One region of the Neobacillus sp. MER 74 genome, then DNA from elsewhere that is predicted to be linked to it. Evidence: riboswitches for the same ligand, from Rfam matches in the RefSeq annotation. Region 1 holds a riboswitch; the other holds the start of a gene.
What was found. Region 1 has a riboswitch for cyclic di-GMP ahead of M3610_RS23690 (hypothetical protein). Riboswitches for the same ligand answer to the same signal wherever they lie in the genome.
Positions count from the first base shown of each region.

Region 2: it holds a riboswitch for cyclic di-GMP, as region 1 does, so the genes downstream of both, M3610_RS11250 (anti-repressor SinI family protein) here and M3610_RS23690 (hypothetical protein) in region 1, are expected to answer to the same signal.

Region 1 is NZ_JAMAUV010000025.1:10,321-15,560, reverse strand. Features, by position in the region: gene M3610_RS23715 (cell wall hydrolase) at 1-370, opposite strand, end outside; gene M3610_RS23710 (hypothetical protein) at 479-682, shown strand; gene M3610_RS23705 (NAD(P)-dependent alcohol dehydrogenase) at 739-1,779, opposite strand; gene M3610_RS23700 (MerR family transcriptional regulator) at 2,069-2,485, shown strand; gene M3610_RS23695 (alpha/beta fold hydrolase) at 2,672-3,523, opposite strand; cyclic di-GMP riboswitch class I at 3,716-3,799, shown strand; gene M3610_RS23690 (hypothetical protein) at 3,828-4,220, shown strand; gene M3610_RS23685 (zinc-dependent alcohol dehydrogenase family protein) at 4,656-5,240, opposite strand, start outside.
Region 2 is NZ_JAMAUV010000005.1:142,236-147,475, forward strand. Features, by position in the region: gene M3610_RS11235 (DUF1128 domain-containing protein) at 1-132, shown strand, start outside; gene map (type I methionyl aminopeptidase) at 172-921, opposite strand; gene M3610_RS11245 (helix-turn-helix domain-containing protein) at 1,192-1,518, shown strand; gene M3610_RS11250 (anti-repressor SinI family protein) at 1,610-1,732, opposite strand; cyclic di-GMP riboswitch class I at 1,763-1,850, opposite strand; gene M3610_RS11255 (hypothetical protein) at 2,467-2,670, shown strand; gene hutH (histidine ammonia-lyase) at 2,905-4,431, opposite strand; gene M3610_RS11265 (DNA topoisomerase III) at 4,755-5,240, shown strand, end outside.

The sequences.
Region 1 (5,240 bases):
GTTTTGGTTCATAAAAACAATGTTCTTTAAATTGTCCAGATTGAGGTGAACCATACCATGTTGGAGGGCATGGTACATGTGGATTAAAATACCAAAGCGCATATTTTCCTGGGTGGTCTCTCCAGTAATCCAAATTTTGTTTTGCTAATCTTCTCTCAGCAGTCCTTGATCGTTGATAAAATACATTCCCTTTTTGAACTGCCTCAAAGGAATAATTTCCACCTTGAACTTGATAAATTACTTGCGGAACTGTCCTTAGTCCTTTAAAGTCTAAACAATTTGCTACAAGTCGGTTTACAATTACATTACCAACATATAACATTCCTTGTTGTCCTTCACCCTCGGCCTCAGCTCTCATCATCCTTGCCATTAAGTCAACATCTGAAAATTGTAATGAGATGGTAAAATAGGTATAAAGATTGTGAAAAGAAGAAACGAAGGAGTTTAGCTTTAATTTGATTTATAAGGGGGATTAATAATGAAAAGGATTTGCATTCAATGTCAAACTGAAATGATAAACGATTGTAAAATAAATGTTGAATATGACTTATCTGGAATTACGATTAAACAAAAGCGTAAAGGACTATTCAAAAGTGCTTCTGCAAGGACTAAAGCATCTGTATGTCCAAATTGCGGTTTTGTGGCTCTTTATATTGAAGAGTACGAAAAATTTAATAAATAATTAATATAAAGGACGTCCAAAAAGCTAGACTTTTTGGACACCTTCATTTACACAACTTACATTGTACTAATGTCAATTACGAATCGATACTTCACATCTGAAGCTAAGACGCGTTGGTAGGCTTCGTCAATTTGGTCTGCGGAAATTACTTCAATCTTAGGAACAATGTTATGTTTTGCACAGAAGTCCAACATTTCCTGAGTCTCACGGATTCCTCCAATCATTGACCCTGCAAATGAACGGCGATGACCGATAAGGGAGAACACATTTAATGAAAGTGGCTCTGCTGGCGCACCGACGTTGACCATTGTGCCATCCAGTGCTAGTAACGAAAGGTAGGCGCTAATATCAATCTTAGCACTTACTGTATTTACGATAAGATCGAATGTTCCTGTAAGTTTTTGGAATGTTTCTGGATCGCTTGTGGCATAGTAGTTGTCTGCTCCTAATTGCAGGCCATCGTCCTTTTTCTTCAATGATTGTGAAAGAACGGTAACCTCAGCACCCATGGCATGCGCAATTTGGACAGCCATATGACCCAGACCGCCCAAACCAACAACCGCTACTTTCTTACCTGGTCCCGCCTCCCAATGGTTTAGTGGTGAAAATGTCGTAATACCTGCGCAAAGTAAAGGTGCTGCGGCATCAAGCCCAATGCTATCAGGAATCCTGACTACAAAGTTCTCCGTTACGACGATGTGGGTAGAATAGCCACCTTGTGTAGGCTCGCCGTATTTGTCGACACCAGCGTAAGTAGGGACATTTCCTTTCAGGCAGTATTGTTCCTCTCCTTTACGGCAGTTCTCACAATCCCCACAGGAATCAACCATACATCCAACCCCTACCCGATCACCAACCTTGTACTTTGTGACCTCTGCTCCTACTTCCGTGACAATTCCCGCAATCTCGTGACCCGGTACGAGTGGATAATTCACGGGGCCCCATTCGCCGTGCGCCGTATGGATGTCAGAATGGCAAATCCCTGCATATTTAATTTCAATCAGAACATCACGGGAATCAAGATCGCGTCTTTTAATTTCAGCCGCTCGAAACGGTTTGTCTGGACCATCAACAGCTCGTGCTTTAGCAGTTACCATTAATAAAACCTCCAATAATTTATATTTTTTCAAGAGGATTCACTTTAAACGAGACTCATTCATGTTCAAATTCCCCATCTATCATATTTACCCTCTTCTCTCCCCTTGCAAAACAATCTTAATCCTTAGAGTTAACTCTAGGTCAAGTAAAATAATCGAATAAATTTTAGCCTTTTAATTTCCCTTTTTATGTATACGTGACCTTTGACTTTAAGCATTTAGCATGCTAAAATCCTCCCTATCCTAGAGTTAACTCGAAGTGCATATCAAAAAGGATGGGAGATAAATGATGAAGACTTATTCTATCAGCGAAGTTGCAAAAGAATTAAACCTTACAGTATATACCTTGCGTTACTACGACAAGGAGGGTCTTATTCCTTTTGTAGAACGAACACCTAGCGGAATACGAATGTTTAAAGAATCCGATATCGGCGCTCTAAAAGTAATTGAATGTCTAAAATCCACTGGGATGCCGATTAAAGAGATTAAAAATTTTATTGATTGGTGTTCTGATGGGGATTCAACTTTGCAACAACGATATGACATGTTTATGGAACGAAAAGCGAATGTAGAAGCACAAATGGAAGAACTAAAAAAAACCATGGAAGTCATCGAGCATAAATGCTTATATTACAAGACTGCATTGGATGCCGGCACGGAAAATATTCATAAAAATGATAAAATAGAAGTTTCTACTATTAATTAGGGCTCACAGTATTGTGGGACATTTCTCCTTAAATGTTAATGTATTTAAAACCATCTAAAGAAAAAAAGCCGAGCATCCCAATTCAAACTAAGATGCTCGGCTTTTTCGATTGAAAATATTTAAACTAAACCTGCATAGCCACATCCTTGGTATCCATCCCTAATTCAATAGATAAAAAATTTCAATTTACCGAAGAAAATTCTCAATGACGGTAATTTGTTCTTTAGTATTTAATGCTGGGGCATGACCAAGTTTTGGAATCGTTACCATTTGACAGTTTGGTTTTTGCTTCATTTTTTCTGCAACATCGAGAGGTAGAACGTCGGATATTTCTCCTCGAATGAGTAATATTTTTGATTGAATTGCTTTCCAGTAGTTCCATAAGTTTAGATCTTCTGTGTGCTGAAATTGCAAAGCAATGTTTGGATCATAATCAGGACTCACTCCACCCTCATCTCTTCTTCTACATGAGTATTGGGTAAAATCATTCCACTCCTCTTCATTCGAAAGACCAAATGTGGTATAAATGGTTTGATAATACTTCTTTAATTCACTAAAGGTTTTAAATTGCGGTGGATTCCCTACATAGCTAATAATTCGTTTAATGCCTTCAATATCCTGTACAGCATTTTCAGAAGCACCTGCTCCAATGTCATTTAAAACTAAATGTGAAATCCGGTTCTGATGATTAGGCGTTCCAGCAATACGCATTCCAATGGCTCCACCCATTGAGGTCCCAACCCATCGGACCCGTTCGATTCCTAAATGGTCCAATAATTGAATCGCCAGGTTACTGTAGTTTTCAAAACAATAGTCCTTTTCAGGGGAAGAACTCCATTGGCTCAATCCCCGCCCAATTGTATCCGGACAAAGGATATAATAGTTTTGGGATAGATGGCGGGCTAAAATATCAAAGTCTCGCCCATTTCGAGTTAAACCGTGCCAACAAACCACAGCTGGTTTCTGTGGATCTCCCCATTCTGTAAAATGAACTTCCATTCCATTAATCATTTCAAACCTAGATCTAGGAGAAGACATAAAACCACCACCATTCATTTTTAATATTCCGACAATTAAATATTCGATTTACTGGCAAGAATCCCTTCTTCCACCTACTCACAATATCTTTGAAATGGGAATTTGTTTCCAATTTTTTTCATAAAACGTCGGTATTTGTAGAACTTTATTTTGTAATTTTTGAAAAAATTGTAATATAATTTACATATCGTTTATAGATAAAGGCAAACTTTTCGAAAGATTGGGACGCAAAGCTTCGGGTCTAAGGTTTAAAACTATGATGGCTGGGCTGCCTAAAATAGGACTTATTTTAGGAGGCTAGATTATGAAAAAAATCAATTTGGAATATGCAATACTAGATCAAGACTGGGGAGTTCAAGAACTAGACGATTGTATTCGTCTTCTTATTGATGTGAAATTAAATTTGGATAAAATGGACTTAGAGCCTGAAGTGAAGAATGCCTTCCCTTACTTTCATTTAATTGTTGATCTTTATCCAAACGGATATATTAACTATGAAATGTATCATCATTTTAGTAATTTAAAATTTAAAAGATTTTCGTTATATAGTTGCTGTGGACAAAAAGATGGAATGGTTTGTTCGTTCTTTAATCAATATGCAGCGGAAGTTTTTTGCGAAGTTCTAAAAAAAGAGGAGAAGATTAAGCACTTCTTTACTTGGCATCTTTCTAATAACAAAAAGAGTGTTAACCAATAATATTACAATGGTCCTGAATGGAGTTTTTTGATTTCTTAATATGATGGATGTTGTTAGAAGAGCTGCCAAAATTGGCAGCTCTGATTTTTCTATATAGCATCCTTTTTCCTTCAACCATATTTCAACAAAATAAAATTTTTATGAAGTTCCCTTTCATTTATTGAAATCCTGACAGCTAAGTCTTCCGTTCTTAAAACAAAATCTTTTACTCCAATAAATTCAGATTCAGCAATCAAATAGAATTGTGTTCCCTTTTTTAAACCTTTAAAGTTATTCTTTAACTTATATACCTTCATTATTTTAACTAGTTTCTCCCATAATCTTTATTAACACAGACATTTACACTTTTTTATTGCTTTTTTGAGTCTGCTATCAACAAAAATCCAGTAATGCTCTTCAATTAGAATCAAATCTTATTCTAGAAAAAATACAATTTTACCATTTATTTATCAATACAATCTTTCCAATTGCTTTATTAGATTCCAAAAAAGTATGTGCTTCATTTACTTGATCAAAATCAAAAACCGTTTCATCTACTAAAGGCTGAAGTTTCCCTTCCTCTACAAGATTCGTTACTTTTCGTAATATGTTCCCATATTCCTGCCTTTTTTCCTTATTCATAATTTTTAAAATCATAAAGGTAATATGTAATGATAGTGCCTTAGCATGCAGAGGTGACAAATCATGCGTTGAGCGCGCTGCGATGGATAATACGGTTCCGTAAGTGGCAGCAGCTTGGAAAGATCGATCAAGGTTTTCGCCACCGACCGTATCGAACACAATGTCAAACCCTTTACCATCTGTATGCTCTTTTACATACTCCTCCACTGACTGTTCTCGATAATTAATGGCCACATCTGCACCTAAACGCTGTCCAATGTTTAATTTTTCCTCAGATGAAGCTGTAGTATATACTTTTGCTCCAGCTACCTTTGCGAGTTGAATGGCGACATGACCTACCCCGCCTGTAGCTCCATGAATAAGGACCGTTTGGCCGTTTTGAATATTCGCACGATTATA
Region 2 (5,240 bases), on a different contig from region 1:
CCTTCACACTTTGATGAAGAAATGTACGAGGAACTGAAAGAGATTTATGATATGGTCCAAAGAAAAAATTCGTTTAGTCCTAATGAAATGCAAGCATTAGTTGAAGAACTTGGAAGCCTTCGAAAGAAATAAAGCGAAAACCCGTTATGCACATAACGGGTTTGTTTGTTGTTAATCTTGTTCAGTTAAGATGACAGTCCCTTCTTTGGTAATGGCAAGGGTATGCTCGTATTGGGCTGAATATTTTCCATCAATAGTTCTTGCCGTCCAGCCATTGAGATCCATTTTTGTTTGATATCGTCCTACATTAACCATGGGCTCGATTGTAAAGACCATCCCTTCTTTGATTCTTGCCCCTTTGCCTGGCAGTCCATAATGAGGAACATCCGGTTTCTCATGAATTACTGCGCCAATTCCGTGGCCAATAAAATCTCTTACAACCGAAAATCCTTCGCTTTCAACATATTTTTGAATTGCGTGCCCAATGTCTCCGATTCGATTACCGACAACGGCCTGTTCAATCCCTTTATACAGCGCTTCCTTAGTTACTTTTAATAAACGCTCCGTTTCCTCTGACACGTCTCCAACTGCATATGACCAGGCAGAATCAGCTAGCGCACCGTTGTAATTAACAACCATGTCTACCGTCACAATATCCCCTTCGTTTAAAGGTTCTTTCCTTGGAAAGCCGTGGCATATTTCGTCATTTATACTTGCACATGTCGCATATTCATAGCCCTTATAGCCTTTTTGTTCTGGAGTCGCACCTTTTTTCTTAAGAAATTCTTCCACAAAGGCATCAATTTCCCAAGTGGTAATACCTGGTTTAATCAATTTAGCTATTTCTTTATGACAGGCAGCTAGAATTTCCCCTGCCTTTTTCATTGCTTCTATTTCACGTTGTGATTTAAGGACAATCATTATTGTAGGGTCCCCTTCCTTTTTATTTATTTTTATGTATGCAAATCAAAATTGTTATTCGACTAAAAACATACCACTAATAAATTATAAAACATGCCGCAATAGGCAACACTTTTAATATAACTCTATCCTGATATTTTTTCAAAAATACTTTATCTATATTATTTCATAAAGTACATATTTTCCTTATTAATTTGTTCTTAATATGGTGCTTTCTTATTCTTTTTGATAGAATTAATGTAGAGTGAATAATAATTGGGTGTGAGACAAATGATTGGTGATCGCGTAAAAAAATTTCGCTTAGATAGAAAGATGTCACTTTCCGAACTTGCTGCTCAAGCAGGTGTGGCTAAATCTTATTTAAGTAACCTTGAAAATAACAAACAAGAGAATCCTTCTATAAAGTTTCTAGAAAAAATCGCTGTTGTTTTAAATATTCCTGTGGATCACTTGATACATGAAGAGATTAATAAAGAGGAACTAGATATTGATTGGATGAATCTAGTCAAGGACGCAATGAATTCGGGCGTTTCTAAGGAACAATTTCGAGATTTCCTTGAATTTAACAAATGGCGAATTAATCAAAATGATAAGTAGAAATAAAACAATCTTATTGAAAAAGAAAAGCATTCTACAAAAAAGTTATTTTTGTGTAGAATGCTTTTTTTGTACTTCCTTGTGTGTCTTATCATCTCTCTGTGACCAAGAAATCACGAACTGCTTCTATGGATAACCCTAAGTCCTTTGCTTCCAATATGAGTGCAATCCATTCCTGATCGATTACTTCAAATTCATTTTTCGTAATAACCACTATACTCACTCCTAAAATACAGAATGTATTCCAGGTAGCCCGGCCATCCTAGCAAAAAACCTGCCTTAGACCCTCGGCTTTGCGTCCCTGCTTTTCAACAGGTTTGCCTTTTTCTGACATTTAATAAAACTTAAGTCACTGAATTCGATAGGACAATTTACTTAATCGTTATTGATATTATATCTAGTCCTATTTTAGTTGGTTGTTGTAATTTGTCGTATTGATTAAATTTTCACACAATTAATTATAGCAAATTATACCATATTTCTACAAAAATATCCCAATTAAGACTTTTAATCCAAACACCATCTGTCAAAATAGTGAATTTTTGGAAAAAACCTTGTTGTTTATTCCCTCCGTTAACCAAAACCAAAATACTTTTCCAACATATAACTTAAATATTTGTCTAAACTATGAAAATTGGCATATAATGTAAAAAACAAAATTATTTTCTGAATATTATTAATATTATAGAATAGGTGGTGATTTCATACAATGACCTTTATCCATGTGTTGAATTTTTCAATTCCGATTGCATTTATTGTGTTTGCAGGGTATTTTTTGGATCGCATATGCAAGCCAGACTCCACCAAACAAAAAGCTGGTGAAGATTGAATCTATTAAAAGGATTCCTCTGTCATTCAGCTTTTTCTTTTTTGTGGAAGGAATTAAAAAAGTAATTATTTCACTCTGTTTCGGGAATGATACTTGCGTAGACGAAAGGAGTGTTGTAATTGGCACGTGGAGAACATTTTGAACATAAAAAGAAAAACCATCCAGGAAACTTCCCGGAAGGCAGTTTAACAGAAAAACACGCGAAAGAAGCTGTTGGTGACGAAGAATTCCTAGTTGTACGTGAAGCGTTTAAAAATCGTGTAGAAAACGAGGATGAGTATCGAGGAGATACTGCCCGATTACTAAATGATCAGACAGAATAAAAGGCGTGAGCATCTCACGCCTTCTTTTTATTAAGAAAAGCGCAAGCGCCCTGGTCAGCGGCGTATGGCCTGGAGCACTCCAACTGAGATAAAGGAAACACGAAGAGCCGGAGGCGCATTCGTGCTTGACTTATCGTAGGGCGGAGAGCGAAGGACACTAGCCGCTAGGGCGCTGGAGCTAAACAGTAATCTAAGTTCAAAAACTTATCTTTCTTATTTTTTAAGAATTCATTTTTAGAATTGTCCCTTTTCGATCCTTAAGTTTCTAATAAATGGTGAAAAATCGATTGACTTAAGCCAATAAGCAGCTTTTTCAATATCCTTTGAGAATACCCTATCTTGTTTAATGGATGCTACCTGTTCGCGTGCCTTGTCGTAAAACACTCTAGTATTTGCAGCCATTTTATCAATCCCGCGAATCTCCACGGCCTGCATCGCACATATTAGTTCAATTGCCACAACTCTTCGTGCATTCTGGATAATTTGATAGGCATGCCTTGACGCAATTGTCCCCATACTTACATGGTCCTCCTGATTAGCAGAGGATGGGATGGAATCAACACTGGCTGGATGGGCAAGTGTTTTATTCTCTGATACCAGTGCTGCTGCCGCATATTGCATGATCATTGCCCCAGATTGCAAACCAGGTTGAGGACTAAGGAATGCTGGTAAATCATTCAACTGCGGATTAACCAATCTTTCAATCCGTCTTTCCGAAATATTCGCCAGTTCAGCCACGGCAATTTTCATAAAATCCATTGCAAAAGCAATCGGCTGTCCATGAAAATTCCCCCCAGATATCACCTTTTCCCCATTATCAAAGATTAATGGATTATCCGTTGCCGCGTTCATTTCAATTTCTAATTTTTCTTTCACATAATCCAGAGCTTGCCACGATGCACCATGAACCTGTGGAATGCAGCGGAGAGAATAAGCATCTTGAACTCGTAACTCGCCCTGCTGTGTAGTTAATAAACTATCACTTAAATAACCACGGATTCTTGCGGCTGAATCAATTTGTTGTTTATAACCCCTAGCAACATGAACTTCTTCCGCAAATGCATCAATAATTCCATTTAACCCTTCCATTGTCATAGCTGCAATTAGCTCACTTTCATGTGCTAGTTGTTCAGCCTCCAAATACCCGATCACACCCATAGCTGTCATCGCCTGTGTCCCGTTAATAAGGGCTAGACCTTCTTTGGCCTCCAAGGTTAAAGGCAAAATTCCCTCTTGTTGGAGTGCGTCAAAAGCCGCCATTTGCTTCCCTTTGTAAAATACCTCTCCCTCGCCAATTAAAACCAGTGCAAGATGAGAAAGCGGGGCTAAATCACCGCTTGCCCCCAGAGAACCTTGCTGTGGGATAACAGGAATGATATCCTGATTTACTAACTCTAATAATTTTTCAATGACAACAGGTCTGACTCCTGAAAAACCCTTGAGGAGAGCGTTAGCTCGTAGAAGTACCATTGCTTTGGAAACTAATTCTGGAAAAGGTTCACCAACCCCGCATGCATGGGAGCGAATTAAATTAAGTTGGAGGTCCTGAACATCGTTTTTATCAATAAGGACGTCGCTGAACTTTCCAAATCCTGTCGTAATTCCATAAACTACTTTTGATTCAGAAACAATTCTTTCAACTGCTTCACGACTCTTCTTAACTGCTTCCATGCTCTCACTTGAAGCCATGATCTTTTGTTTTCGATATAAAACATCTTTCATCTGCTCTAATGTTAAACTTCCACCTGTCAGTGTTATCATATCGTCTCTCTCCTCTACCACTGTAGTATAATAAAGAAAGAGGCTGGATTCCGAATCTAATAGATTGGGAGTCCAGCCTCTTTTATGATGAATTGATTGAATTTTTTCAGATGCCTCATGGGTATCATTCCATTCTTTATTTAACTTAGTGATAATATTGTATGGTGTGATAAGCATATTTGTCAATTTAATTTCCAGAATTTTACGACGATAATACTTTAGCGAGATAATAAATGAAAGGAAAAATGCTTAGGTTACAAAATATCTTGAGATTCCGTTATACTATATACAGGTTAAAATGGATGTACCTGAAAGGAGTAACTATGAAATCTCTTGTACTTGCTGAAAAGCCAAGTGTGGCTAGGGAACTTGCCCGTGTTCTTGGCTGCAATCAAAAACATAAAAGTTATATGGAAGGCAATCAATATATTGTCACATGGGCACTCGGCCATTTAATTGAATTAAAAATGCCAGAACACTATGATACAAAATATAAAACCTGGAATTTAGAGGATTTGCCGATTATTCCACAAAAAATGGGCTTAATGGTTATGAAGCAAACCAACCATCAATTCCGTGCGATTGAAGCCTTAGCAAAACGGAAAGACATTAACGAATGTATCATTGCCACAGATGCTGGTCGTGAAGGTGAACTAGTTGCGCGCTGGATTCTTGAAAAGATTCGCTGGAACAAACCCTTAAAAAGATTATGGATTTCTTCGCAAACAGATAAAGCCATTAAAGATGGGTTCAAGCAATTAAAGCCTGGTAAACAATTTGAAAACCTTTACCATTCGGCCGTTTGCCGG